Regions from separate parts of the Amycolatopsis sp. NPDC102522 genome, predicted to be linked through region 1. Evidence: riboswitches for the same ligand, from Rfam matches in the RefSeq annotation. Region 1 holds a riboswitch; each other region holds the start of a gene.
The links. Region 1 has a riboswitch for S-adenosylmethionine ahead of thrC (threonine synthase). Riboswitches for the same ligand answer to the same signal wherever they lie in the genome.
Positions count from the first base shown of each region.

Region 2: linked by a shared signal. The riboswitch ahead of ACZ6YV_RS28485 (aminotransferase class V-fold PLP-dependent enzyme) and the one ahead of thrC (threonine synthase) in region 1 are both predicted to bind S-adenosylmethionine.
Region 3: linked by a shared signal. The riboswitch ahead of ACZ6YV_RS09415 (methionine ABC transporter ATP-binding protein) and the one ahead of thrC (threonine synthase) in region 1 are both predicted to bind S-adenosylmethionine.

Region 1 covers NZ_JBVJLY010000012.1:41,653-51,116, forward strand. The annotation lists gene nadD (nicotinate-nucleotide adenylyltransferase) at 1-400, shown strand, start outside; gene rsfS (ribosome silencing factor) at 456-860, shown strand; gene ACZ6YV_RS26225 (histidine phosphatase family protein) at 857-1,471, shown strand; gene octT (diglucosylglycerate octanoyltransferase) at 1,475-2,203, shown strand; gene ACZ6YV_RS26235 (DegV family protein) at 2,214-3,059, shown strand; gene ACZ6YV_RS26240 (ComEA family DNA-binding protein) at 3,204-3,926, shown strand; gene ACZ6YV_RS26245 (ComEC/Rec2 family competence protein) at 3,923-6,328, shown strand; gene thrC (threonine synthase) at 6,346-7,611, opposite strand; SAM riboswitch class I at 7,623-7,755, opposite strand; gene holA (DNA polymerase III subunit delta) at 7,891-8,874, shown strand; gene rpsT (30S ribosomal protein S20) at 8,927-9,187, opposite strand.
Region 2 covers NZ_JBVJLY010000014.1:51,602-61,065, reverse strand. The annotation lists gene ileS (isoleucine--tRNA ligase) at 1-1,592, shown strand, start outside; gene ACZ6YV_RS28505 (penicillin-binding transpeptidase domain-containing protein) at 1,808-3,412, shown strand; gene ACZ6YV_RS28500 (ArsR/SmtB family transcription factor) at 3,456-4,139, shown strand; gene ACZ6YV_RS28495 (potassium/proton antiporter) at 4,251-5,729, shown strand; gene ACZ6YV_RS28490 (M23 family metallopeptidase) at 5,872-6,555, shown strand; SAM riboswitch class IV at 6,684-6,798, shown strand; gene ACZ6YV_RS28485 (aminotransferase class V-fold PLP-dependent enzyme) at 6,833-8,197, shown strand; gene ACZ6YV_RS28480 (hypothetical protein) at 8,217-8,813, shown strand; gene lspA (signal peptidase II) at 8,838-9,446, shown strand; gene ACZ6YV_RS28470 (RluA family pseudouridine synthase) at 9,443-9,464, shown strand, end outside.
Region 3 covers NZ_JBVJLY010000002.1:749,805-759,268, reverse strand. The annotation lists gene metG (methionine--tRNA ligase) at 1-781, shown strand, start outside; gene ACZ6YV_RS09440 (TatD family hydrolase) at 789-1,625, shown strand; gene ACZ6YV_RS09435 (transglycosylase family protein) at 2,039-3,418, shown strand; gene ACZ6YV_RS09430 (DUF222 domain-containing protein) at 3,480-4,502, opposite strand; gene ACZ6YV_RS09425 (GNAT family N-acetyltransferase) at 4,649-5,233, opposite strand; gene rsmA (16S rRNA (adenine(1518)-N(6)/adenine(1519)-N(6))-dimethyltransferase RsmA) at 5,275-6,111, shown strand; SAM riboswitch class I at 6,359-6,449, shown strand; gene ACZ6YV_RS09415 (methionine ABC transporter ATP-binding protein) at 6,662-7,672, shown strand; gene ACZ6YV_RS09410 (4-(cytidine 5'-diphospho)-2-C-methyl-D-erythritol kinase) at 7,796-8,761, shown strand; gene ACZ6YV_RS09405 (ABC-F family ATP-binding cassette domain-containing protein) at 8,829-9,464, shown strand, end outside.

The sequences.
Region 1 (9,464 bases):
GTCCAACCCCGTGTTCTCGGTCAGCCGGGTCGACATCGACCGCGTCGGGCAGACCTACACCGTCGACACCCTGCGCGACCTGCGCGCGGAGTACCCGGACGATCAGTTGTTCTTCATCACCGGTGCGGACGCGCTCGAACAGATCCTCACCTGGCGCAACGCCGACGAGCTGTTCGACCTGGCGCATTTCATCGGCGTCACCAGGCCCGGCTACCGGCTCAATTCGCAGCATCTGCCGAGTGGGAAGGTGAGCCTGGTCGAGGTGACCGCGATGGCGATCTCGTCCACCGCCTGCCGCGAGCGGGTCGAAGGCGGGGAACCCGTCTGGTACCTCGTCCCCGACGGTGTGGTGCGCTACATCGCCAAAAAGGACCTCTATCGCAAAGACCCGGGTGCCTGACCGGGTACCCTCGTCGGGCGCACCCGCGAGTAAAGCAATCTGTTTGAGGAGAACTGTGACAGCCACGTCCGAGGCACGAGAGCTGGCCGTAGCGGCCGCCCATGCGGCGGCGGACAAGAAGGCGAGCGACGTGGTCGTGCTGGACGTGTCCGACCAGCTGGTCATCACCGACGCCTTCGTGATCGCGTCCGCGCCCAACGAGCGACTGGTCGGCGCCATCGTCGACAACGTCGAGGAGCAGCTGCGGATCGGCGGGCACAAGCCCGTCCGCCGTGAAGGCGCCCGTGAAGGCCGCTGGGTCCTGCTGGACTACGTCGACGTCGTCATCCACGTCCAGCACCAGGAGGAACGCTCCTTCTACGGTCTCGAGCGGCTCTGGAAGGACTGCCCGCGGATCGAGGTCGAAGGTTTGGAGACACCTGCCGAGGAGGACCCCGCCGACGCGCAAGGCGCCTCGTGAGTCCGCGGCGGCTGGTGCTCTGGCGCCACGGCGAGACCGACTACAACGCGGCGGGCCGGATGCAAGGGCATCTGGACTCCGCGTTGACGCCGGTCGGCTGGAACCAGGCCAGGTTCGCCGTCCCCGCGCTCGCCAGGTTCTCCCCGGATCTGGTGATCGCCTCGGATCTGCGCCGGGCGACCGACACGGCCACCGTGCTCACGGAGGCCCTCGGCGTCCCGCTGCGGATCGACAAGCGCCTCCGGGAAACCCATCTGGGTGAATGGCAGGGCTTCACCGGTCAGCAGGTCGACGAGGCCTACCCCGGTGAACGCGCGCGCTGGCGGGTCGACGCGACCTGGGCGCCGCCCGGCGGCGAGTCGCGGGTGGACGTCGCCGAACGCGCGATGGAGGTCGTCGCGGACCTGGACCAGCCCAATGCCGACGCCGGCGATGCCGTACTGCTGGCGACGCACGGCGGTCTGATCATCGCGCTGACCGCGAAACTGCTCGGCCTGCCGGTCGCGTCGTGGCCGACGCTGGGCGGGATCGTCAACTGCCATTGGGTCGAGCTGACCCGGCGGGACGGGAATTGGCGCCTGGCCGCCTACAACGCGGGAATCACCGGCTGATCCATGGCCCCGCGCCTGCTGGTGTTCGGCGATTCCCTCAGTTTCCACGGCCCGGACGGACCGCTCGCCGCCGACGACGCGCGCCTGTGGCCCAACATCGCCGCCGAAGCGCTCGGTGGCGGCGGTGTGGACCTCGTCGCCGGGTTCGGCTGGAACGCTCGCGACGCCTGGTGGTCGTTGATCGGTGACCCGCGTGTCTGGGCCGATCTCCACCACGCCGACGCCGTCGTGCTGGCCGTCGGGAGCATGGACACACTGCCATCGCCGCTGCCCACCTACCTGCGCACCGGCCTGCGTTACCTGCGTCCCGACCCGCTGCGGCGGGTGGCGCGCAAGGCGTATCTCGCCGCTCAGCCGCGGCTCGCGATCGCTCTTCGAGGGCGTCCGGTGGTCTTGCCTTCGAAGCTGACCGTCCAGTACCTCGACACCGCCGTCGGCGCTTTACGAGTGCTGCGACCGGAACTGCCGATCTTCGGCATCCTGCCGTCCGTCCACCGGTCCGACGCCTACGGCCGCGTCCACACCGCCCGGGCCGGTGCCGTCGCCGCCATCGCCGGATGGGGGCGGCGCGTGGACGTCCCGCTGCTGGATCTCGGAGCCGTCGTCGGCGACCACGTGCTGAGCGGCCGCGGCAATCCGGACGGGATGCACTGGGGCTGGGAAGGACATGCCTCCGTTGGCGCCGAAATGGCCCGCCTGATGGCCCCGGTGCTGCGCCCCGCGGCAACGTAGGCTGACTGCCGTGTCGGTCGCCGTTGTCACGGATTCCACCGCCCACCTGCCGGAAGGCTTCGCCGAACGGAACGGGATCCGGGTGGTCCCGTTGCACGTCCTCGTCGACGGCGTCGTGTTTCTCGACGGCGTCGAAATGGGCCCCGCGGCCTTGGCCGAAGCACTCGGCAAACGCAGCCTGGTGACGACGTCCCGGCCGACACCCGCCGAATTCGTCAAGGAGTTCCGGGCGGCGCTGGCCGAAGGCGCGGACGCCGTTGTGTCGGTCCATCTGTCCCGGGAGTTGTCCGGGACCTGGGAAGCGGCGGTGCTCGCGGCCCAGGAGGTCGGTCCGGACAAGGTGCGCGTGGTCGATTCCCGCAGCACCGCGATGGGGCTCGGCTTCGCCGCCCTTCGAGCGGCGAGTGCCGCCGCGGACGGGGCCGATCCGGCCGAGGTGGAGGCCGCGGCGGTCGACGCGGTGAGCCGCTCGGAGACCCTGTTCGCCGTCGAGACCCTCGAATATCTGCGCCGCGGTGGACGGATCGGCCCGGCGGCCGCCCTGCTCGGCACGGCACTCGCGGTGAAACCGGTGCTCCACATGTCCGAAGGCAGGATCCAGCCGCTGGAGAAGGTGCGGACGATGAACCGCGCGGTGGCGCGGCTGGTCGAACTCGCCGTCAAGGCGGCCGAAGGCGGGCTCGCCCACATCGCCGTCCATCACCTGGCCTCGCCGGAGCGCGCCGTCGAACTGGCCAACCGGCTGGAAGAGTCCATCAGCTGCCCGGAGGGATGCGTGGTCTCGGAGATCGGCGCCGTCATCGGGGCCCACACCGGTCCCGGCGTGCTCGGCGTCGTGATCCAGCGGGCGGGTTAGAAACCGGCCAGCGTCCCATACGACCCCGACGGAAACCGGCGATCCGGTCTCGGCAGGGGCCGGGTTGTCCACAACACCCCACTTGTCCACAGCTTCGGGAATCACCGCTGCCGCCCGCCGCCCCCGCTCCGTAGCGTCGTTCACGTGTTCGACCAAACCGCCCGGTCATCGGGTCCCTCCGTCAACGCCAGGCTGGCGTGGCTGGCCGCGCAGCTGTCGCCACCCACCCAGGGCCCGCCCGTGAGCAGGCTCGTGCGCCGCTGGGTGCCCGCCCGGTTCACGGCGGACGGGATTCCGGTGAACCGGCGGTGGCTCGCCGTGGTGGCCGTGCTGGTCGCGGTGGCCGTGATCGTGACCGGCGCGGTCGCTTTGTTCGGACACCGGCCAGGGGCGGAGACCCCACCGCCCCTGCCGTCGGCGAAGGCCGCCGGAGACGCCCCCGCCGCGGCGGTCAAGGCGCCTCTGGTGATCAGCGTCGTCGGCCGGGTGCTCAAACCCGGCCTGGTCACCGTCCCTCCGGGCGCACGGGTCGCCGATGCCCTTACGGCGGCCGGTGGGGCACCGCCCGGAACGGATCTGACCGGGCTGAACCTGGCCCGGCGGCTCACCGACGGCGAGCAGGTGGCCGTCGGTGTCCCCGGTCCGGCCGCGGCCGGACCGGGGACACCAGTGGGGAAGCTCGACCTGAACACGGCCACGGCCGAACAACTCGACACCCTGCCCGGGGTCGGCGAGGTGATGGCCAAACGCATCGCCGGCTGGCGGTCCGAGCACGGCGGGTTCACCACGGTCGAGCAACTCCGTGACGTAGAAGGGATCGGCGAATCCAAATTCAAGAAAGTCCGGGAATTGGTGTCCGTCGGATGAACCCGTCCGCCGATCCGTCCGAAGTGGACACCACGTCGTGGCGAGGTCAGGACCTGCGGTTGTTACCGGCCGCGGCGACGGCCTGGCTCGGCACTCTTTCCGGGCTGCTCGGCGGCTGGTGGATCACGATGCTCTGCGGTGCGGCCGCCGTGGTGCTCGCGATCATCGCCGGTGTCCGTGCCCGCCGGACGGCGCCCCGGTGGGTGGCGGGCCTGGGCGCGCTCGCGGTCCTCGGTGTGCTCACCGCCGGTCCGGTGGCGTTGCGGATCCGGGCCGCCGAGCACGACGACCTCCGTGCCGCCGCCGCACGGGGGAGCGACGCCACCGCGAGGGTGGTGGTCACCGAGCGGCCACGTCCGGTCCGCGGTGCCGGATACGCCGATCGCCGGGCAGGCACCCGCCTGGTGGTCATCGCCGCGACGGTGGACACCGTGGTGGCGGCGGAGCGGGTGGTGGATTCGGTCGGCCGGATCCTCCTGCTCGCTCCCGCCGAGGGGTGGGTGGACCTGCTGCCCGGGCAGCAGGTCAACGCCTCCGGGCGGCTCGCACCGGCGAAGGGGGCCGAACTGACGGTCGCGGTCCTCTCGGTGCGAGGCCCGCCGTCGGCCCTTTCGCCGGCGCCCTGGTGGCAGCGGGCCGCGGAATCGCTGCGCACCGGGCTCCGGGGCTTGTGCGCGGTCCTCCCGGAGGAGCAGGCCGGTCTTGTGCCCGGACTGGTCGTGGGGGACACGAGCACGCTGTCCCCGAGGGTCGAGCGCGAGTTCACGGACTCCGGCATGTCCCACCTGATGGCCGTGAGCGGTGGGAACGTGGCGATCGTCTGCGGCTCGATCCTGCTCCTGTTGAAAGTGCTCCGGGTCGGGCCGCGGACGTCCGCCGCCGCGGCCGCCGCGGGGCTCGCCGGGTTCGTGGTCCTCGCCGGACCCGCGCCCAGCGTGCTCCGCGCCGGGGTGATGGGGGCGGTCGGGTTGCTGGCGCTGGCCCTGGGACGCCGGGGTTCGGCGCTGCCCGCGCTGGCGTTCGCGGTGTCGGGGCTCGTCGTGGCCGATCCCGCGATGGCCGCCGATTTCGGGTTCGCCCTTTCGGTGCTGGCGACGGCGGGGCTCGTGCTGCTGGCCCCGCGGTGGGCCGAGTGGCTGGTCGGACGCGGTGTCCCGGCCGGCTATGCCGAGGGGCTGGCCATCCCGCTGGCCGCGTTCGTGATGACGGCGCCGGTCATCGCGGGCATGGCGGGATCGGTCAGCCTCGTTTCGGTGGTGACCAACGTGCTCGCCGCGCCGGTGGTCGCCCCGGCCACCGTGTTCGGCGTGCTCGCCACCGTCGTCGGCCCGTGGTGGCCTTCGGCGGGCAGGCTGCTGGTCCGGTTGACCGAACCCGAGGCGAGCTGGCTCATCACCGTGGCCCGCCACGGTGCCCGGGCGCCGGGAGCGGTCGTGGACTGGCCGGACGGCTGGTGGGGTGGCCTCTTGGTGGCCGGGCTGCTCGTCGTGGTGCTCGTCGCCTTCCGGCTCCGTCACGCCAGGATCCTGCTGGCGGTCGCGCTGGCGGGCGGACTGCTCGTCTTCGTGCCGGTGCGGGTGCTGGCCCCGGCTTGGCCACCGGCGTCGTGGAGCGCGGTCGCCTGCGACGTCGGGCAGGGCGATGCCGTCGTCCTGGCCACGGGTGAGCCGGGGAGGGCGATCCTGGTCGACACCGGCCCGGAACCGGGGCCGGTCGACGAATGCCTGAGCAGGCTCGGTGTGGACCGGGTTCCGCTGATCGTGCTGAGCCATCTGCACGCCGACCACATCGGCGGTCTCGAATCCGTCTTCGAGGGCCGGTCGGTCGGGGCGGTCGCCGTCGGCCCGGGCCGGGCACCCGCGTGGGCGTGGCAGCAGGTCGCGGACGAGACCGCGCGCCGCGGGATTCCCTTGCTGGAGCTGGGGATCGGGCAGCGGCTGGACTGGCCGGGGCTGTCACTGGACGTACTGGGGCCGCGTTATGTCACCCGCCGCTCGGTTCGCGAACAGGACGGCACGGTGATCAACAACGGTTCGGTCGTCCTGCGCGCCGTGACCCCGGCGGGCCGGTTGCTGCTGACCGGCGACGTCGAACTCGCCGCGCAGGCCGATCTGATGGCCGAGGGTGCCGATCTGCGTGCCGACATCTTGAAGGTCCCGCACCACGGAAGCCGCTACACCGCACCGGATTTCCTCAACGCCGTCGCGCCACAGGTCGCATTGGTGAGCGTCGGTGCCGGAAACCCTTACGGTCATCCGAACAAGTCCACTTTGGACAGTTTGACTGCCGTCGGTGCTTCCGTCGCCAGGACGGACACGGACGGCGACACCGCTGTCGTCGCCGACGCGCGGGGTCTTGCCCTGGTGCGCCGGGGTGAGCCCCGCGGCCCGCCTCGTTCTTGAGGCGGGCCGGCGGGAACTCAGATGCCGAGAGCCTCGCGGACCGCGTCGGCCGAGGCGCCGACCGTGGCCTTCGGGCCGACCTTGTCCTCGATGGCGTCGAGGGTCTTGAGGCCGTCACCGGTGATGAGGAGCACGATCTCCTCGTCCGGGTTGAGCTTGCCGGTCTCGATGAGCTTCTTGGCCGTCGCGACGGTGACCCCGCCTGCGGTCTCGGTGAAGATGCCCTCGGTGCGGGCGAGCAGCCGGATACCCTCGACGACCTCTTCGTCGGTGACGTCTTCGATCGCGCCGCCGGTGCGGTTGACCACGTCGAGGACGTAGGGGCCGTCGGCCGGGTTGCCGATCGCCAGCGACCGGGCGATCGTGTCCGGCTTGACCGGCTGGACGACGTCGTGACCCGCGCGGAAGGCAGCCGAGACGGGGGAGCAGCCGGTGGCCTGCGCGCCGAACACCTTGTACGGCGTTTCGTCGACGAGGCCGAGCTGCCCGAACTCGCGGAAACCCTTGTCCACCTTGGTGAGCTGGGAACCGGAGGCGATCGGAACCACGATCTGCGGGGGAATCCGCCAGCCGAGCTGCTCGGCGACCTCGAAGGCCAGGGTCTTGGAGCCCTCGGAGTAGTAGGGCCGGACGTTCACATTGACGAACGCCCAGCTCTCCTGCTCGGCCGCGAGCTGGGTGGCGAGCCGGTTCACGTCGTCGTAGTTGCCGTCGACCGCGATCAGGTCGCCGTCGTACACGGCGGTGGTGAGGATCTTGGCGCGCTCGAGGGTCTTCGGGATCAGCACGACCGACCGCCAGCCGGCGCGGGCGGCCGCGGCGGCGACCGCGTTGGCCAGGTTGCCGGTCGACGGACAGGCGAGCACGTCGAACCCGAACTCGCGCGCGGCCGCCAGCGCGACGGCGACCACGCGGTCCTTGAACGAGTGGGTGGGGTTGCCGGTGTCGTCCTTGACCCAGACCTTCTTGACGCCCAACGCTTTCGCGAGCCTGTCGGCCTGGACGAGCCGGGTGGCGCCGGGCTCGGTGTTGGGGATTTCTTCGACGTTCGAGGGAACGGGAAGGAGTTTCTTGTAGCGCCAGATGTTCTTCGGCCCGGCTTCGATGTCCTCGCGGCGCACGCGGCCGAAGTCGTAGGCGACTTCGAGCGGCGAGAAGTCCTCGGCGGAAACGAATTCGGGGGCGAGCGGCTGCCGGTGTCCCTCTTCCTTCGACACCAGTTCGACAGCCGGTCCGAGATCCGGGGTCTTGGTGGTGGAGGTCGTGCCGAGGGTTGCGGTCATCGCGAGGTCCTTCCTCATCTGCCCCGCCGTGGCGGGCCGGAATTGGCACCGTGTTCGTCAGCTATCCCGCGATCGCGGGATGACAGGCTGACGCCGGTTGCCGGGGCTTCATCGGGCCGTTCCCTCTGCCCCTCTGGATGAGCGGTATCCGATTGTCGGCACGCACATGATCGCGTCGCCTCGCCAACACCGTACGACATGAGCCTCAGGTGGGGCCACCGTGCCCGGAACACATCACCGGACAAAGCACACGAGAGGAGGAGTGGCAGGATCGTCACCGTGACGACGCAAGCTTCCGCCCCATCGCCGCTGGTCCTGGTTCTCGGTGAGGAAGAGCTGCTGATCGAACGCGCGATCCGCGCCTCTTCGGACGCGGCCAAAGCGGCCGATCCGACGGCGGATCTCACCCGGATCCGGGTGTCGGACCTCACAGTCCCCGCCCTCGCGGAGATGGTCAGCCCCTCGCTGTTCGCCGAGGGCAGGGTGATCGTCCTCGAATCCGCGCACGACATCTCGCAGGAGCTCTCCGACGGGGTGATGGCCTACGTCAAGGCGCCCGCCGACGGCATCGTGCTCGTCGTGGTGCACAGCGGAGGCGGCCGGAGCAAGGCCGCGAAGGCGCTTCCGGCGGCCTTGAAGAAGGCCGGGGCGGAGGTCGTCGAATGCCCGAAACTGACCAAGGCCGCCGAGCGGGAATCCTTTGTCCGCAACGAGGTCCGCCGGGTCGGCGGGAAGATCGACGGTGCGGCCGTGCTCGCGCTGATCGACGCCGTCGGCTCGGACCTGCGCGAGTTGTCGTCGGCCGCGACCCAGCTCGTCGCGGACGCCGGTGGAACGGTCGACGAGCAGGCGGTCCGCCGCTACCACCGGGGCCGTGCGGACGTGAACGGGTTCGCCGTCGCCGAGAAGGCCGTCGCGGGCGACATGGCGGCGGCCCTGGAATCGCTGCGCTGGGCGATGCAGCTGGGTGTTCCGCACGTGCTGGTCGCGGACGCCCTCGCCGACGCCGTGCGGACGATCGCGCGGGTGTCCGGTGCCGGCCGCGGGAACCCGAACCAGATGGCGGGCGAGCTGGGGATGCCGCCGTGGAAGGTGCGCAAGGCGCAGGGGCAGGCCCGTGGCTGGGGTCAGGACGGTCTCGCCACCGCGATGCGGGTCGTCGCCCGGCTCAACGCCGAGGTCAAGGGGGCGGCGGCCAACCCCGAGTACGCGCTGGAACGTGCCGTCCTGCAGGTCGTCGACGCCCACGGCACAGGACGCTGAACATGGCGAAGGGCCCTTGCGACTCGCGTCGCAAGGGCCCTTCGAAAGCCGATCAGAGAGAGTTCGCGCGCTTCGCGAGCGCGGACTTCTTGTTGGCGGCCTGGTTGGCGTGGAGAACGCCCTTGGTGACGGCCTTGTCCATCTTCTTGGCCGCGTCCTTCTGCAGCTCCAGGGCCTTGGCCTTGTCGCCGGCGTCGGCCGCCTCGCGGAACTTGCGGATCGCGGTCTTCACCGAGGACCGGATCGCCTGGTTGCGCTGACGCGCCTTCTCGTTGGTGGTGATGCGCTTGATCTGCGACTTGATGTTGGCCACGGGGGCGCTCCTCTTGAATCTCTCGGTGGTTTCACCGCCGCGCTGTGACGGCCCTGCGCGCTTGTGAAAGCGGCGCGGGTTTCCTCCATGACGGAATGCCACACAGCGGTGAAGGGCCAGCTTAACAGCCGTCCCGGGGCGGATCGTGGCCGCCTCCGCACGTGCTGGTGCGGTACGGTGAAGATCGTAGTGCCTAGGGTTCCGCCGCCTGTCCGCTCAGCGAAACACACAATCAGGACAGGCGGGACAGGTCCGAGCGGCACCATCGGCGGGGCCG
Region 2 (9,464 bases), on a different contig from region 1:
TCGACGAGCTGACCCGGCCCAACCCGGACGACCCGACCGGGAAGTCCACCATGCGCCGGATCGAGGACGTGTTCGACGTCTGGTTCGACTCGGGGTCGATGCCGTACGCCCAGGTGCACTACCCGTTCGAGAACACCGAATGGTTCGAGCACCACTATCCGGGCGACTTCATCGTCGAGTACATCGGGCAGACCCGCGGCTGGTTCTACCTGCTGCACGTGCTGGCGACCGCGCTGTTCGACAGGCCGGCGTTCCGCACCTGCATCTCGCACGGGATCGTGCTCGGCTCGGACGGCCAGAAGATGTCCAAGTCGCTGCGCAACTACCCGGACGTCAACGAGGTCTTCGACCGCGACGGCTCCGACGCGATGCGCTGGTACCTGATGGCGAGCCCGATCCTGCGCGGCGGGAACCTGGTCGTCACCGACAAGGGCATCCGCGACGCCGTCCGCCAGGCCGTGCTGCCGCTGTGGAACTCGTACTACTTCCTCGCGCTCTACGCGAACGCCGAGGGTGTGGAAGGCCAGTGGCGCACGGACTCGAAGCACGTCCTCGACCGGTACGTGCTGGCGAAGACGCACGAACTGGTGACCGACGTCGAGCACGCTCTCGACACCTACGACGTCGCCGGTGCGTGCTCGACCGTCCGTGACTTCCTCGAGGTGCTCACGAACTGGTACGTGCGCCGGTCGCGCGACCGGTTCTGGGCGGGCGAGCAGGACGCGATCGACACCCTGCACACCGTGCTGGAGGTGACGTCGCGGGTGGTGGCGCCGCTGCTGCCGCTGACCACCGAGGTCGTCTGGCGCGGGCTGACCGGTGGCCGTTCGGTGCACCTGGCCGACTGGCCGAACTCGCTGGACCTGCCCGCCGACGCGGCGCTGGTGACGGCGATGGACCGGGTGCGCCAGGTGGCGTCTTCGGCGCTTTCGCTGCGGAAGTCGAACAAGCTGCGGGTGCGGCTGCCGCTGGCCAAGCTGGTCGTCGCCGCGCACGAGGCCGACTCGCTGCGCGAGTTCACCGACATCCTGCGCGACGAGGTCAACGTCAAGTCCGTCGAGCTGACCACGGACGTCGCCGCCCACGGCGGTTTCGAGGTCGCGGTGAACGCCCGCGCCGCCGGACCGCGGCTGGGCAAGGACGTCCAGACGGTGATCAAGGCCGTCAAGGCGGGCGAGTGGACGACGTCGGAGAGCGGCGCCGTCGTGGCCGCCGGGATCGAGCTCGTCGAAGGCGAGTACGACCGGCGTTTGGTCGCCAAGGGCGGCGGCGCGGCCGCGGAACTGCCCGGCGGGGCCGGGCTGGTGCTGCTCGACACCGAGGTGACCGACGAGCTGGCGGCCGAAGGTCTGGCCCGTGACCTGGTCCGGGTCGTGCAGCAGGCCCGCCGTGACGCCGGACTCGACGTCGCCGACCGGATCGCGCTGACGGTAGACGCGCCGGAAGACGTGGTCACCGCCGCGAAGACGCACGAGGGGTTCATCGCTTCGGAGACGCTGGCGACTTCGGTGGCTTACGGCGACGTCGCCGACGGCTCGGCCGGGACGGTCGGGGAGGGCACCAAGGTGACCGTGGCGGTCGCCAAGGCCTGACCCTCGCACACATGAGATGAATGGGACTTTCATTGCAAAATTTGCAATGAAAGTCCCATTCATCTCATCCGGGAGGTCCCGATCAGCGGGATCACGAAACGGATTCGGAACCGTCGCTTTCTCGCCGCCTACCAGCCTTGCGCGCGAGAAATCGGCAGGCTGACGCCCGGGGGCACGCGCGAGGGGCGCGTGCCGTACTGGGGGAGAGCGAGTCCATGAGTCCTGCCCGGAAAAGAGGGATCCTGATCGGCGCCGCGCTGGCGGTCGTCGCCGTCGTGGTGGCCGCGGTGGTGCTGCTGGTCAGGGAAGACCAGGCGCCCGCCGCTTCCGGCGGCCCGGGGGAGTCCACCGAGAGCGCGCGAGACAGTCCCACCCAGGTCGCGGCCCGGTTCCTGCGGCAGTTCGACACCGGCGACCTGACCGGCGCGCCGGTCGACGACCCGGCGGCGGCCACGGCCGCGTTGTCCGTGACGCGCGGCGCGCTCGGTGCGGCGCCGGTCAAGACGACCCTGGGTGAAGTCCCGACCACGGCGGGGGACGCGACCACGACGTCGGCCACCTTCCACGCCGCGTGGAGCTTCCCGGGCAACAGCGTCTGGCGGTACGAAGGCAAGCTGGAGCTGGTCCGCAATGCCGGGAAATGGGTGGTCCGCTGGGCGATGTCGGTGATCCACCCGAAGCTCGAAGCCGGTCAGCAGCTCTCCGTCGCGCGCGCTTCCGCCAAGCCGGTCGTGGCGGACAGGGACGGCAAAGCCCTGGTCGGTGGTGACGCGGCCGGCGTCGCGCCGATCCTGCAGGGAGCGCTGGCCAAGGTCGCGTCCGAGCAGAACGGCGGCACCGGGACTCCCGCCACCGTCGCCGTGTCGCGGCTCGACGCCTCCGGCAAACCGGTCGAAACCCTCTTCGGACAGGCTGTCGAGACCGACAAACCGCTGGTCTCGACGTTGAGCGTGGCCTCCCAGACCGCCGCGCAGAAAGCCGTCGATGGCTTCAAGGGGCCCGCGATCATCGTCGCGATGAAGACTTCGGGCGAACTCCTGGCGGTCGCGCAGAACGGCGCGGCCGGAAACCAGCCGACGGCGCTCAACGGCCTCTATTCGCCGGGTTCGGCCTTCAAGATCGCCACGGCGACCGCGGCGTTGCAGAAGGGCGGGGTCTCCGCCGACACGCCGGTGGCCTGTCCGGGCAGTGAGCAGATCGGGACCCGCACGCTCAAGAACGAGAACGGGTTCGACCTGGGGACCGTTTCGCTGAAGACCGCGTTCGCCGCGTCGTGCAACACGACCTTCGGGCGGCTCGCCGGGGGACTGCCCGCGGACGGCCTCGCGAAGGCCGCGACCCAGCTCGGCCTCAACGCCGACTTCGAGATCCCGGGGCTGGCCACCGAGACCGGGAAGGTAGAGCCGTCGAGCAGCGGTGACGAGCAGGTCGAGGCCGGGATCGGACAGGGAAAGGTGCAGGTCAGTCCGTTGGGTGCGGCGCTCATGGCGGCCACGGTCGCAACCGGGAAGCCGGTGGTGCCGAAGCTGTGGCAGGGGCTGGAGACCAAGGTCAACGCCGGTTACCAGGCCCCGCCCGCCGGGGTGCTGAACCAGGTCCGCGCGATGATGCGCGAGGTCTGCACGACAGGGACCGCGAAGGCGTTGAAGAGCAGCGGCGCCGTTTTCGGCAAGACAGGGACGGCGCAGTTCGGCTCGGGCGCCGACGCCAACGGCTGGTTCGTCGGCTATCGCGGGGACGTGGCTTTCGCGGTCATGCTCGCGGGTTCCAACGACTCCAAACCCGCGGTCGGGCTGGCGGCGAAGTTCCTGGCCGGTTGACGTTTCGGCCTTCGCCGAACCGTGGGTCTTCTACGGTGAACGCATGGAAACGATCGCCTTGGCCGAGGTCGCGGCCGTGTTGGCTGATCCGAGCCGCGCGTCGATGTGCCTCGCGCTGCTCGACGGACGTGCCTGGACGGTGACCGAGCTGGCCGGAGCGGCCGAGGTCGCGGCGTCGACGGCGAGCGAACACGTGACGAAGCTGACCGACGCCGGCTTCGTCGTCCGGGTCAAGCAGGGGCGGCACAGCTATGTCCGGATCGCCGACCCCCGGGTGGCGGAGCTGATCGAGCATCTGGCGCAGCACGCCGAACACCGTCCGGTGAAGGGGTTGCGCTCGTCGGTGCGGGTGAAACGGCTCGAATTCGCCCGGACCTGCTACGACCACCTCGCCGGGACGGTCGGCGTCGCGCTGCGGGACGGGATGCTCGCCACCGGGCTGATCGACGAGGCCGACGGCCTGACGCTGACCGGTCGCGGCCGCGAGGTGCTCGGCACGCTCGGGGTGGAGATCGCGGACAGCCGTCGTCCGATGCTGCGTGACTGTCTGGATTGGACAGTGCGCCGTGATCATTTGGCGGGACGTGTCCCCGCGGCGTTACTGTCTCACGGAGTGAGTGCCGGCTGGTTGTCCCGTGAGGGCAACCGCGCGGTGAAAGTCCTGCCCGCTGCGGAAAAGCCGTTCGCGGACCTCGGTGTCGACCTGGTTGCCCTGCGCAGTCCGTAAAGGACAGTCTGTAACACAGGCTTACCGGACGGTTTTCGACCGGTACACGAACGAGTGACGACCACCGCCTCACTATTCTGGAGCCCTCACGGCGACCGGACGGGAGGCGACATGGAGCAACTCCCGCTCATCCTCGGCACCGGCGGTGCCGTGCTTCTCGTCGCCGTGATCGCCGTCCGGGTGTCGATCAAGGTCGGCCTTCCTTCGCTGCTGCTGTACTTGGGGATGGGCGTCCTGCTCGGCGAAGCCGGGTTCGGCATCCAGTACGACAACCCCGAGCTCACCCAGTCGCTCGGCCTCGCCGCGCTGGTGATGATCCTGTCCGAAGGTGGTCTCACCACCCGGTGGACGGCCGTGAAACCCTCGCTGGGCATCGGAATCGCACTGTCCACAGTGGCCGTCGCGGTGAGTATCGCGATCACCGGCGCCGCCCTGCACTGGCTGCTGGGCCTGGACTGGCGGATGGCGTTGCTGTGGGGCGCGGTGCTGGCCTCGACCGACGCCGCCGCGGTCTTCTCGGTGCTGAGATCGGCGGGTATCGGGAAGCGGCTCGTCGGCGCGCTGGAGATCGAGTCGGGGATCAACGACGCCCCGGCCTACATCGCGGTCGTCGTCCTGGCCGAGGGCGCGACCGTGGACTGGTCGCTGCCGCTGCTGGTGGTCTACGAACTCGCGGCCGGGCTGGTGATCGGCCTGGCCTTCGGCTGGTTCGGGGCGCAGGCGCTGCGACGGGCCGCGCTCCCGGCGACAGGTCTGTATCCGCTGGCCACGGTCGCGGTGTGCGTCGTGGCGTATTCGAGCGGGCAGCTCGCCCACGCGTCGGGCCTGCTCGCCACCTACGTCGCGGCGCTGGTGCTGGGGAACTCGAAGCTGCCGCACCGGTCGGACACGCTGTCCTTCGCCGAAGGTCTCGGCTGGCTCGCGCAGATCGGGCTGTTCGTGCTGCTCGGCCTGTTCGCCTCGCCGGGCAGGATCTTCGAGAGCCTGGTCCAGGGCCTGGTCGCCGGCGCGGTCGTGCTGTTGCTCGCCCGCCCGGTGTCGGTGCTGCTGTCGGCGCTGCCGTTCAAGATCCCCTGGCGAGAACAGGTGTTCCTGTCCTGGGCAGGGTTGCGCGGGGCTGTCCCGATCGTGCTCGCGCTGATCCCGCTCTCGTCCGGGGTGCCCGGCGCGCAGGAACTGGTCGACGCGGTATTCGTGCTGGTCATCGTGCTGACGCTGCTCCAAGGCACCACGCTGACCCCGCTCGCGAGAGTGCTCGGGCTGGCCCAGCACGCCGAACCGCACGAGATCGACGTCGACTCCGCGCCACTCGACGAGATGGGCGCGGAACTCCTGCAGGTCCGGATCAACTCCGGATCGAAGATGCACGGCGTCTACCTGGCCGAACTGCGGCTGCCGGTGGGCGCGACGATCAGCCTCCTCGTCCGCGACGGCACCGGCTTCACACCGAACAAGAACACCCGGCTCCAGGAACGTGACCAGTTACTCGTCGTGACCACCTCCGACGTCCGTGACGCGGCCGAACGACGCCTGCGGGCCGTCGACCGCGCCGGACGCCTCGCCAGGTGGAAGGGCGAATCCGGCCAATAGGTCACGAACCGGCGCCAGTCTTTCGTCGGTTGATCTCAGAAATTTTCTTACGTGTTGTTCCCTTTTGTACTCCTTTTGGATTACTTTCCCCGCAATCGACTCCATCGAATGGGTGAGTGTCGCGGGGTAAGGAGTACGCAAGGTGACGAAACTTCCTGCACGGTTCGCCGGTCTGGGGGCCGCCGCTGTACTCGTCGGGGTGGTTCTTTCCGCGCCGGCGGCGTCAGCGGCCGGCGCGTTCCCGGCGTTCGGATTGCCCTTCGACGCGGGCCAGTCGGTCTACTCGGCGGGGGTCCACTCCGACAACGGGAACTCCGGCGTGAAGAACGCCATCGACCTCAGCCCCGCCGACAAGAAGGTTCGCGCCCCGCTGGCGGGCACCGTCCGGATCCAGCACTGTGGCGGCGGCGACTGGGTGACCGTCGACCACGACGGCGGCTGGCGGACCGGGTACTACCACATGGAGGACATTTCGGTCACCGACGGCCAGAAGGTCGCCCCCGGCGACCTCCTCGGCCGGACCGGCAACGCGCTGCCCTGCGGCGGCAGCAGCACGGGCGCCCACGTGCACTTCACCCTGTGGACCCTGCCCGCGGCCGCCGCCAAGGGCGGGGACTCGCGCGACTTCGGTGTCGGCGCGGGCAACTGGAACGGCCTCTCCTACGACGAGGTCTCGACCAAGGTCGCCGATGCCCACGGCGAGGCCGTCGACGGCAAGACCTTCGGCGGCTGGCAGTTCACCGCGGGCACCGAGCAGTACTCGGGTTCCGCGACCGAGGTCTCTTCGCGTTCCGTCGTCCCGCTTCCCGGGCGATTCCGCGTCTGACCTCCCGTTGCCCGGCGCGGCGCGGCGCCGGGCAACGGTTCTTTTCGCTTGCGGAGTACGTGAGCGGCGTCTCAAGATGCGGACAAGGGGTGGCTTGATCGGCCGCCTATCCGCTAACTTCGTTCGTAGGTCACGAGTGTCAGCGTCAAGCCCCGGCTAGCTGACCGGCAACCCTCCTTCCGCGGTGGGGTGCCCCGGGTGAGGACCAGGCTCGTCGCGTGGTGCGACGGGCAAGCGCGGGATCCTCGTCGGGGTCCCCTGGCCCGGAGGATTGACGATGACTCTCGCTCTCGAACGCACCAGCACCCCCGTCACTGTCGCGGAAACCGTTGTGGAGCACGAAATCCCGACGGTGGCGTGTGCCGGTCTGCGGGTTCCGCTGGTCACCGGCGGCGACATCGGCTACGCGAACCTCGATCACGCGGCCAGCGCTCCCTGTCTGGACAAGGTGCGCGACGCTGTCGACGAGTTCCTGCCCTGGTACGCCAGCGTCCACCGTGGCGCCGGGTTCGCCTCGCAGGTCTCCACCAAGCTTTACGAGCGCACGCGCGGAATCCTGCGGGACTTCGTCGACGCGCGGTCGACCGATTCCGTCGTCTTCACCCGCAACACCACCGATTCCTTCAACCTTCTCGCGCGCAGCCTGCCGAAGCACACGTCGGTCGTCGTGTTCGACACCGACCACCACGCCGCGCTGCTGCCGTGGAAGGGCCCGAACGTCCGCCGGATCCAGACGCCGCGTACTCGTCTCGCCGCGGTGTCCGCTGTGGACGAAGCGCTCGCGGACTGCCCGCAGGGCCCGCGGCTGGTCGTCATCACCGGTGCCTCCAACGTGACCGGGGAACTGTTGCCGGTCAAGGAGATCGCCGCCGTCGCGCGGCGGCACGGCGCCCGGATCGCGCTCGACGCGGCGCAGCTCGCGCCGCACCGCAAGATCTCCGTGCGCAAACTGGACGTCGACTACATCGCGATCTCGGGGCACAAGCTGTACGCGCCCTTCGGTGCCGGTGCGCTGATCGGCCGCGCCGACTGGCTGCGCGCCGCCCAGCCGTACCTCGCCGGTGGCGGCGCGACGAAGCTCGTCACCCGCGACTCCGAAGACCTCGGCGTGGTCTGGAATTCCGGCGCCGAGCGGCACGAAGCCGGTTCTCCCAACACTGTCGGCGTCTACGCGCTCGGTGTCGCCTGCGAGACCCTGGCCGGGAACTGGGACGCGATCGTCGCCCACGAGGACGAACTGCTGGCGCGGCTGCGTCGCGGTCTCGCCGGTATCCCCGGTTTCGCCGAACTGCGGCTGTTCGACGCGCCTGTCGACAGGGTCGGCACGCTCAGCTTCGTCGTCGACGGCTTCGACCCGGGCTGGCTCGCCGCTGTCCTGTCCGCGGAGTACGGCATCGGCGTGCGGGACGGCGCGTTCTGCGCGCACATCGCGACCAAGCGGCTGATCTCCGCCGCCGGCTCGACCGGCCAGCAGGCCGTCCGGGTCAGCCTCGGTCTCGGCAGCACCGCCGAGCACGTCGACAGGCTCGTCCTGGCGCTGCGCCAGATCGTCGCCCGCGGCGCGCGCTGGCAGTACGAGAAGCCGGAAGGCCGCTGGGTGCCGGAGAACGATCCGCGGGAACTTCCCCCGTTCTGCGCCTGACCCACTACCCTCACCCCGCATGGGGAACGAGCGACCGCGTTACTGGTTTCCATTGGCACTACTGGGATTCGCCCAACTGGCGGTAGTGGCCTTGTCCGTCGGTTCGAGCCGATCAGAGGGGTGGTTCGCCTACGCGCCCAACCCCGGCCCGGGGCGGTATCAAGCGCTCTACGGCGTGGAGATGAGCAGGGAGGCCGGGGAAGCCGTCTCGGTCGTCGGCATGAGCCGGATGGACAACTGGCTGTTCGCCGTCCTCGCCGTCTACCTCGGCACGGTGCTGTTCTACACGATTCGGGCGAAGACCATGCCGTGGTGGAAGGTCGCCGCGATCGCCGTCGGCGGGCTCGTCGCCATCGTGCTGGCGGATCTGGTCGGTTTCTGGGAATTCGAAATAGACGGCGACGCGCGCAGCGCGATCCTGCTGACCCTGGGCCTGGTCGTGCTCGCCTGGCTGGACCGCAGCGTGCTCGTGCTGGTCGTGGCCGCGGCTTTCGTGCTCTGCGCCGTCGTGCTCGCGCGAGGACCGCTCGCGCTGGTGCTGTCGTCGCTGGTCGCGCTCGCCGGGGCGTTCGCGGCGCTGCTGAGCAGGCCGAAGACGGCCGCCGAGGAGACCTGAGCACGCTCCGTGGACAATAGGGGAGTGAGTACAGAGCCCCCCTCGTCGCAGAACGACTCCGCGGAACCGGACCTCGCTCCGGCCGAGACCGCGCCACCGTCGCCGCCGCTGCCCAAGAAGCGCGTCGCCGTGGTGTTCGTCGTCGCCGCGGTGCTGTGGGGGATCGACCTCCTCACCAAGCAGATCGCCGTGTCGACGCTGGAGGGCAAGCAGCCGGTCGAGTTCCTCGGCGGGCTGGTGTACTTCCAGCTGGTGCGCAACCCCGGTGCCGCCTTCTCGATGGCGACCGGGCTGACCTGGGTGCTCGCGCTGGTCGCGGTCGCCGTCGTGGTCGCCATCGTCTGGCTGTCCCGGCGGCTGCGCTCGGTCGGCTGGGCGATCGGCCTCGGCCTGGTGCTGGCGGGCGCGCTCGGCAACCTGACCGACCGGATCTTCCGTGCCCCCGGCCCGCTGCAGGGGCACGTGGTCGACATGATCTCCGCGTTCGCGCCGAACGGGCAGGGCTGGGCGATCTTCAACGTCGCCGACTCCGCGATCTGCGTCGGCGGTGTGCTCATCGTGATTCTCTCCTTGCTGGGCAAGGACTACGACGGATCGTCTACAAAGGACAAGAAGAAGGCGGCAAGCGAATGAGCGCGCGGATGTTGCCCG
Region 3 (9,464 bases), on a different contig from region 1:
CAGCGAGTTCCTCACGATGAGCGGCTCGAAGTTCTCGACCTCGCGCGGCACGGTCATCTACGTCCACGACTTCCTGCGCGAGTTCGGTCCGGACGCCCTGCGCTACTTCATCTCGGTCGCGGGGCCCGAAACCCAGGACACCGACTTCACCTGGGACGAATTCGTCCGCCGGACCAACTTCGAGCTGGCCAACGAGTGGGGCAATCTCGTCAACCGGTCCATCTCCATGGCCCACAAGAACGTCGGCGCCATTCCGCGTCCTGACGCTCCCATGGCCGCCGACGAGGAGCTCAAGGAGCTCTCCCGCAAGGCGTTCGACACCGCCGGCGCCCACCTCCAGCGGTCGCGGTTCAAGGCGGCCGCGAGCGAGGCCATGCGCGTCGTCACCGCCGCGAACCGGTACCTCTCGGACCAGGAGCCCTGGAAGCTGAAGGACGACCCCGCTCGCCGCGACAGTGTTCTGCACACCGCCCTGCAGGTCGTCTCGGACGCCAACACCTTGCTGACCCCCTTCCTGCCTCACTCGGCTCAGAAGGTGCACGAGGCACTCGGCGGCACCGGTATCTGGGCGGCCCAGCCCGAACTGCAGGAAGTCGAGGACCTCGACATCCCCGGCCGGATCAACCCCATCATCACCGGCGACTACAAGGCCGAGCAGGCGAGCTGGAAGTCCGTGCCGATCGAGGTCGGCAAGCCGCTGGAGAAGCCGACCCCGTTGTTCGCCAAGCTGGACCCGGAGCTCGGCGAGACGGGCCCCGAATGGGCGCCGATCTCGAAATGATCAGCTGATGGGCGAGCAAAAGAAGGAGTTGCCACCGATCCCGGACCGGTTGCCGGTTTCGGTGGTGGACGCGCACACCCATCTCGACGCGTGCGGCGCGGTCACCGCGGCCGATGTGACGGCCATGGTCGACCGCGCCGAACGCGCCGGTGTTTCGCGGGTGATCACCGTCGCGGACGATCTCGCGGCCGCCCGCTGGGCCGCGCAAGCGTCCACTTGGGACCGCAGGGTTTGGGCCGCCGTCGCGATCCATCCCACGCGCACCAAGGATTTCGGCGAGGACGAGAAATCCGAAGTGGAGAGTCTCGCGAAAGAGTCCAGAGTGGTCGCGGTCGGCGAGACCGGGCTCGACTACTACTGGGACTACTCGCCTCACGATGCCCAGCAAGACGCCTTCCGGTGGCACATCGATCTCGCCAAGCGGATCGGCAAGCCGCTGATGATCCATGATCGAGACGCTCACGACGACGTCCTCCGGATTCTCGAGGAGGAGGGGGCGCCTGAGCAGGTCGTCTTCCACTGTTTCTCGGGAGACGAGCATGTCGCTCGCCGTTGCGTCGACGCGGGATACGTGCTTTCGTTCGCCGGAACGGTCAGTTTCCGCAACGCCCGCGGGCTCCACGAGGCGGCACGGATTGTTCCGGCGGACCAGTACCTCGTCGAAACGGACGCTCCGTTCCTGACCCCCCATCCGTTCCGTGGGCGGCCGAACGAGCCCTACTGCGCCGCCTACACCGTCCGCCACCTCGCCTCGCTCAGGGGCGAGGCGGTGCACGAGGTGGCCGAAGCGGTGCGAGTGACCGCCGAGCGGGTCTTCCGTTTGCCGACAGTCACATCCAGTTGAACGGATTGCGACATTAGTGATCATCAATGGTCCACTCAGATGAGTGACCAACGTCACGACACTCCGGGGGGTGTTTGCGCAACCCGGCGAGGTTCGTTACTGTCCCGTGATCGTGCCGGTCGGTATCCGCTCATGCGGTTTCCGGCTGTTACGCCCACAGTCACGTCAGTGCACGTCGGGGAAGCGGAACCGGGAGCGGTACGGCCTGGAACCGTGACGATGGCGCTGACTGCGGGTGTCGGACTTCTAGAGGTGTGCCGAAGTGCGCATCGAGACGAAGGACGTTGTGGAGCGGCTGTCGAGCTCCTCGACGTCTTGGGAAAGGGAACGACCCAGTGACTGGTAGCAGTAGGCAGGATGGCTCGCGCCTCGGCGCAGAGACGAACACCTTCGCTTCCGCCGGTTCGGTTGCCGTGCTCGACCGCGACACTCAGTACGGCGAGCTGGACTACTCCGACGACCCGCGCATCACGCACCAGGACGTCCTGGCCGCGCTCGGCCCTGATGCCGATGCCCTGATGGCCGAGATCGACGTCGACGTCGACGAGCTGATCCGCCTCATCAGCGCCGAGACCACCATGCTCCCGCCGATCGTCATTCCGGACGAGGTCGCCGAGGACCGCACCGCGGGCGCGCCGAAAAAGGTCGCGACCAAGGACGAGGTCATCGGGAGTGCGACCCGCGTCTGGAAGAAGCGTTTCCTCAAGGGAACCGTCATGGCGGTGCTGCTCACCCTCGGCGGTGGCGGCGCGGCCGCGATGGCGATGAACAAGAGCGTCACGCTCGACATCGACGGCAAGCAGCAGACCGTCCACAGCTTCGGCGACACGGTCGGCGAGGTCCTCGAAGACGCCGGCCTCTCGGTCGGCGCGCACGACTCGCTCTCGCCCTCGCCTCAGGCCGAGGTAGGCGACGGCGGCGTCATCAAGCTCGAGCGCGGCCGCAAGCTGAACCTGATCGTCGACGGCGCGCCGCAGCAGGAGTCCTGGGTCCGAGCGACCAACCTCAGCGAGGCCCTGAACCAGCTCGGCCGTTCCGACCTCGCGAAGTCCGGCACCTGGACCTCGCTCCCGCAGAACGGCGAGCTCCCGCTCGAGGGCACGACCGTCGAGGTCAAGACCCTCAAGAACGTCACCGTCTTCGACGGCGCGAACGAGCCGCACAAGGTTCAGACCAACTCGGTCACCACCAAGGAATTCCTCGGTGAGCTCCGGATGACCCTCGGCCCGGACGACGAGGCCGTCGGTGGCCTCGACGTCAAGCTGGTCGACGGCGCCGAGGTCCACATCAGCCGGACCGGCGTCACCATGGTCAAGCAGAACGAGGAAATCGCGCCGCCCGAGCAGAAGGTCGACGACCCGGAGCTCGAAAAGGGCAAGACCAAGGTCGAGGACCCGGGCACCCCGGGCCAGAAGACCGTGACCTACAAGGTCACCAAGCGCAACGGCAAAGAGGTCGGCCGCGAGAAGGTCTCGGAAGAGGTCATCACCGAGGCCAAGCCCAAGATCGTCAAGGTCGGAACTAAGAAGCCCGCTGATCCGGTCATCGGTGACGCCGGCGCCTGGGACCGCATCGCGCAGTGCGAGGCGACCGGTAACTGGGCCGCCAACACCGGCAACGGCTACTACGGTGGCCTGCAGTTCAACAAGAGCACCTGGGACGCCTACGGTGGCGACCAGTACGCCGCGTACCCGCACCAGGCCAGCAAAGCCCAGCAGATCGCCGTCGCCGAGAAGGTTCGCGACGCCCGCGGCGGCTACAGCGCTTGGCCGCACTGTGGCAAGAAGGCCTGACGTCGGCTAAGTCCTCCTTTCCTGAAGGTCATCGTGTGGGTTCCCGCCCGCAAGGTGGCCTTCAGGCCGTTAAGGGCCTCTGTGGCCGCGTAGCGTCCTCGGCCCTCGGTCTCGACAGCCTTGCCCACCAGCGCGTAGGCCGTATGCGGGCTACGTTCTGGGATCGGTCGGCTACGGCGCCCTCTCGGACGTCAACGTCGCTGTGGTGCGGGCTTGAATGGCTCTGAGGCCGCGCCTGGGTGTTCTGGGGGCGGCGTGCGGGTTTCTTGGCCGGAGCCGCGGACTGAGGCTGCTCGGTGCCCTCTTCCGGGGCCTGCCGAGGCAGCGGGATATCCGGCCCACTCTCTGCGAGATCGACGATCTCGGTGAGAGCGTCACCGCGTCTCTCTGCGGGGGTGCGGCCGTCGGCTTCCCCGTTCGGGGCCGGATACGTCAGCGGCACTAGAAGCGCGTTCAGGCGTGCGCCTGTCTCTGGATCGAGGTTGCCGCGCATATCCCATCGGCCGGTTCGTTTCTGGCGCAACCAGAACTCGCTTCGCTCCCGTTTCGGAGTGGGATCCTCAGTGTCGCTCCCGTCCGGGTCGAGGCCCGCGAGGAGTTTTGTTGCTTTCACCGTGACGTCGCGCGGTCTCGCAACGCTGGCGAGAGCGACCAAGTCCTTCTCGGCCTCGAGTCGCGCGCTCGCTGTGACATGTTCGGGCAGCTTCCGCATGACAGTGACGATCCGGTCGATGCCGGCCTGGGCCAGCGCGCCGGTCGTGGCTGCGACTCCGGTCAAAGGCGCGACGGGTTGAGTCGATGTGCCGTCGCGCGCCCGTCTCGAGTTGAGCGCCAGTGCTCTACCGGCCACCTGCTGTGCCTCCGCTCGGGTGACCCGGGCGACATGCTCGTAGAAGACGGCGATCGAGTCGTATCCGTAGAGGTCCCGGACACCGCGTGACTCGATCTCGGCCAGGATCTGGCCGACTTCGGCGGCGAGTCGCCGCGCTTCGCGTAGCCGCGTCTGCAACTCGTCGAGAAGCAGATCGGCATCACCTTCCGGCAGGTTTGGCGGGAAGGTCTTGGGAATCTTTGTGCTGGTCATCCCTCAATTGTCAGGCCAGACTCGAACAAGTGCACGGTATCGATCGGACGAATGATCGTTACGCTCCGGCAGCGTGAACTGCTCCGATCACTCTTGAGTGGGAGGCGTGTCGAATCGGAGACGCCACAGGGATGACGGGCGTGGGATCAAGCCGGCTGCTTGCCCGGGTGGTCCGTCTGCTCCCACTCCTCGCGGAGCACCCCGTAGACGACGGCGTCGTGCACGCCGCCGGGCCAGCGTCGAGCGCGCCGGAACCGGCCTTCTTCGACGAATCCCAGCCGCCGCCCGACGGCGATCATTCCCGGGTTCCCCGAGAACGTGGCGAAGTCCAGGCGGAGGGTGTCGGTGCGGGCGAACAAGTAGGACGTCCACAAGCGCAAGGCTTCGGTGCCGAACCCGCCGCCCCAGTAGCGCTCGTCATAGATGACCAATCCCATCCTTCGCCAGTCGGTCTGCCTGCTTTCCCAGTACCAGCTGACCCGGCCGATAAGCCTGCCGTCACTCAGGTCGCACACGGTGAGGCTGGTGCGGGGATCGGGCCGATTGGCCATGGTGGCAGTGAGTTCGTGTGCCGTGGATTCGGCGGCCGCCGCGGTCGGGGTGCCGAAGTAGGGCCCGTTCGTTTTGTGCCAAGGCCGCGCGGGATCGAGCAGGTCGCGGAGCGGCCGGAGGTCGGACGGTCGCCAGTCGCGCAGCCGGACTTTCTCGCCATCGAGTACGACGTCGTCCACCGGCCAATCGTGGCCTACCGGGGGCTGGTTACGATCGTCAGGTGACTGAACTGCTCGGTCCTGCGGAGATCAGGGCGCTGGCGGCCGAGCTGGACGTGCGTCCGACCAAGAAGCTCGGCCAGAACTTCGTGCACGACCCGAACACGGTGCGCCGCATCGTGGACCTTTCGGGGGTTGGTGAAGGTGACGTCGTGCTGGAGGTCGGGCCGGGCCTCGGCTCGTTGACCCTCGGCCTGCTCGCGACCGGCGCCGAGGTCGTCGCGGTCGAAATCGATCCCGTGCTGGCCGGGCGGCTGCCGAATACCGTGGCCGAGCGGGGCGGGGCCGAAAGACTGACGGTCGTCAGGGCGGACGCTCTGCGGATCACGGCGGAGGACTTGCCCGCGCGGCCGACGGCGCTCGTCGCGAATCTGCCGTACAACGTCGCCGTCCCCGTCGTGCTCCACCTGCTCGCCGGGCTGCCGTCGCTCACCAGCGGTCTCGTGATGGTCCAGACCGAGGTCGCGGACCGGATGGCGGCCGGTCCGGGGAGCCGGACTTATGGCGTGCCCAGCGTCAAGCTCGCGTGGTACGGAAAGGCGCGCAAGGTCGCCGCGGTGCCTCGCGCCGTGTTCTGGCCTGTTCCGAACGTGGACTCTGCACTGGTCGCTTTCGAACGGGGCGACGTGGTGTCGTCCGTGGAGCGTGCGCGTTTGTTCGCGGTGGTCGATGCCGCCTTCTCTCAGCGGCGGAAGACTCTGCGTGCGGCGTTGGCGTCATGGGCGGGCTCCGCCGAACGCGCGGGGGAGTTGCTCGAGAAGGCGGGTATCGACCCCAAGACCCGCGGAGAGCAGTTGGATGTTCATCAGTTCGCCCGGATCGCCGCGGCGGCGGGCTGACCACCTGTTGCAGGTGTGACCGGCACCGCGTGAACGCGAGTCGGCCGATGTCAGCACGAGTGCGTAAATCCTCTTCTCGATCTGCATGATCCACTCCTGTCTTAGCAGGCAGCGGCCTTGTCGTAGCACAAAGGTATCTGTTGCTGTCTCAAAATATGGACAGCAGTTCCTGTATTGTGGACGCGACCAGACGTGTGATCTGCGCCTACGTGCTTGCTTTCATCCAGTGGGATCGGTTTTACTCAGTAAGCCATCCCGAGCGACTGAGAGACCTGGCTCGCCGAAGTCGCAGCAACCACCCTCCACAGGGCAGGTGCTACCGCCAGGACCGATGGAGGCTGTGCCTAATGAACAGGGTCACCCACCCGCTCCTGCTGACCAGGCGACGTGTCGTTGATGAAGGTCGCCGCACGGTAAGTGCGTGTCGACGCTCCACCGTTACTGCCTGAGTCTTTTCCCTTACCTCTGAAACCCGTCCGTTTCCGGACGGTTACTCGGTGACGGTTGGCGCGCTCGAAAGAAGCGGCGCCCCATTTGCATGGAGCCTTTCGTGATCACTGTCGAAAACTTGTCCAAGTCCTTTCCCCTCAACGGAAATCCCGTCGTCGCCCTGCGCGATGTGAGCGTGGACATCCAAGCCGGCTCGCTGTTCGGAGTCGTCGGTCCGGCTGGCTCCGGCAAGTCGACCCTCGCTCGTTGCATCGGGCTTCAGGAGCGTCCCGACCGAGGCGTCGTCCGCCTCGACGGACTCAACACTGGGACCCTCGACGGCCGCCGGCTGCGCGAAATCCGCCGTCAGGTCGGTGTCGTGAGCACCAAACCGGAGTTGCTCGCTGAACGCACCATCGCCGGCAACATCGCGTCGCCACTCGAGCAGCTCGGCCTCGATGGGCCGCAGCGCCGTAACCGGGTCGGCAACCTGCTCGACCTGGTCGGGCTCACCCCGCGGGCGGGGCAGCGGCCGGGCGACCTGTCCGAGGGACAGCTGCGCCGGGTGGCCATCGCCAAGGCCCTGGCCGCCGGGCCGTCCGTGCTCTTGGCCGACGACCCGACCGCCGGTGTGGAGCCCGAGGAGTCCGGCGCGGTCCTGACCGTGCTCGACCGTGCGCGCGCCGAGCTCGGCGTCACCGTGCTCCTCACCACTCCCGACGCCGGTGTCGTTCGCCGTGTCTGCGACGACGTCGCGGTGCTGGAGGCCGGAGCGATCATCGAACGCGGATCCGTGCTCGACCTGGTCTCTGACCCGAACAGCCGGACCGCGCAGGCGCTGCTGCCCTCCATCGAGACCGGTCGGGCACAGGCTTCGAAGTACGACCGCGCGGTGGACGTCGTGCTTGTCGGCTTCGCGTCGGTCGGCGCGCTGCTGCCGGAAGCCGCCGGTCGCTTCGACGTCGAACTCGCCACCATCGGGGGCGGCCTGACCCGGATCGGCGACACGCCGGTCGGCCGGTTCCGCCTCGGTGTGCGGGGTGAGCGCGCGGACGCCGCACTCGCCTGGATCGCCGAACGTGGCGGCCACGTGACCCACCCGGTCCGCGGACCGCAGGGCGTCGCTGCCTGATTCCTCCACGAACGGGCCGCCTCGGACGAAATCCGTCCGAGGCGGCCCGTTCGTGTCTGACTCGTCTTTGTTCTCTTTTCTCCTGGTGGCGGCACAAGTGGAGCGGCCACGTAGGCTTGAGTCGTGCTCGCCGTCGTACCGCCCCCAGTAACCGTCAGGGTTCCCGCCAAGGTCAACCTGCACCTGGCGGTCGGTGACGTACGCCCGGACGGCTACCACGAGCTGGTGACCGTGTTCCAGGCGCTTTCGCTGACCGACGAGGTGACCGTCGCGATCACCGAGGACCCCGGCGTCGAGGTCTATGGCGAAGGCGAAGGGTCAGTACCGACAGGGGCCAACAACCTCGCTTGGAAGGCGGCACAGGCGCTGGCGGCCCACATCGGCAAAGCGGACGGCGAGTCCAAGATCAGGGTGGTGCTTCGCAAAGGAATCCCAGTGGCGGGCGGGATGGCCGGTGGCAGCGCCGACGCGGCCGCGACCCTGGTGGGCCTGGCATCGCTCTGGAAACTCGACATTTCCCGAGACGAACTGGCGGGTATCGCCGCGAAGCTCGGCAGCGATGTTCCCTTCGCTCTCTACGGTGGAACAGCGTTGGGCACCGGCAGGGGTGAGCAGCTGGTGCCGGTCTTGTCGAGGCATACGTTCCATTGGGTGCTGGCTTTCGACCAGCGTGGTCTTTCGACCCCGCGGGTTTTCGGCGAACTGGACAGGTTGCGTGAAGAAGGCAGCCCGCCGCGGATCGGTTCGCACACTCCGGTGGTAGAGGCGCTGGCGTCCGGTGATCCGCGGCAGCTGGCGCTGCTTCTCGGCAATGACCTGCAGGCGGCCGCTGTCTCATTGCGACCGGGGTTGCGCCGCACATTGCGGGCGGGAGTCAACGCGGGCGCGCTCGCCGGCACCGTGTCCGGGTCCGGGCCGACCTGCGCTTTCCTGTGCGCGGATGCCCAATCCGCCGTCGAGGTCGCCGCGGAGTTGTCCGGTGCGGGGGTCTGTCGCACGGTGCGCGTCGCGCACGGGCCGGTTCCCGGGGCCCGGCTGGTCGGCGGGGACGACGCGCCACGGCCGGCGCCGCCCCGGGTGCACGCGTGAGGGTGTCCGAAATGGACATCGACTAATTCGTTGTGGTGCAAGCTTTTTGGAAAGGATCGGCTGAGGCATGGCCAACTTGGTCAACCTGGAGTCGGTGAGCAAGTCCTTCGGGGTGCGCCCGCTGCTCGACGGTGTTTCGCTCGGTGTGGCGGAGGGACAGCGCATCGGCGTGGTCGGTCTCAACGGGGGCGGGAAGACGACGCTGCTGGAGGTCCTCGCGGGGATCAGTGAGCCGGATACGGGACGTGTGAGTCAAGTTCGCGGTCTGCGGATGGCCGTGGTCACGCAGCGGACCGAACTCCCTGACGGCAGCACTGTCGGAGATGTCGTGCTGGAGCGCTACGGGGCGGAGCACGAGTGGGCCGCTGACGCGCGGGTCAGGTCCATTATGGATGGTCTGGGGATCACCGCTCTCGGAGTGGAAAAGGCGACGGCGAACCTGTCCGGTGGCGAACGCCGCCGGGTGGCGCTGGCGGCCGCTCTCACCGGAGAACTGGACCTCGTGGTCCTCGACGAGCCGACCAACCACCTTGACGTCGAAGGTGTGCGCTGGCTCGCGGATCATCTGCTCAACCGCAAGATCGCGGTCGTGGTCGTCACCCACGACCGGTGGTTCCTCGACACTGTCGCGAGTGTGACCTGGGAGGTCACCAACGGTCGTGTCGAGCAGTACGAAGGCGGCTACGCGGACTGGATCTTCGCG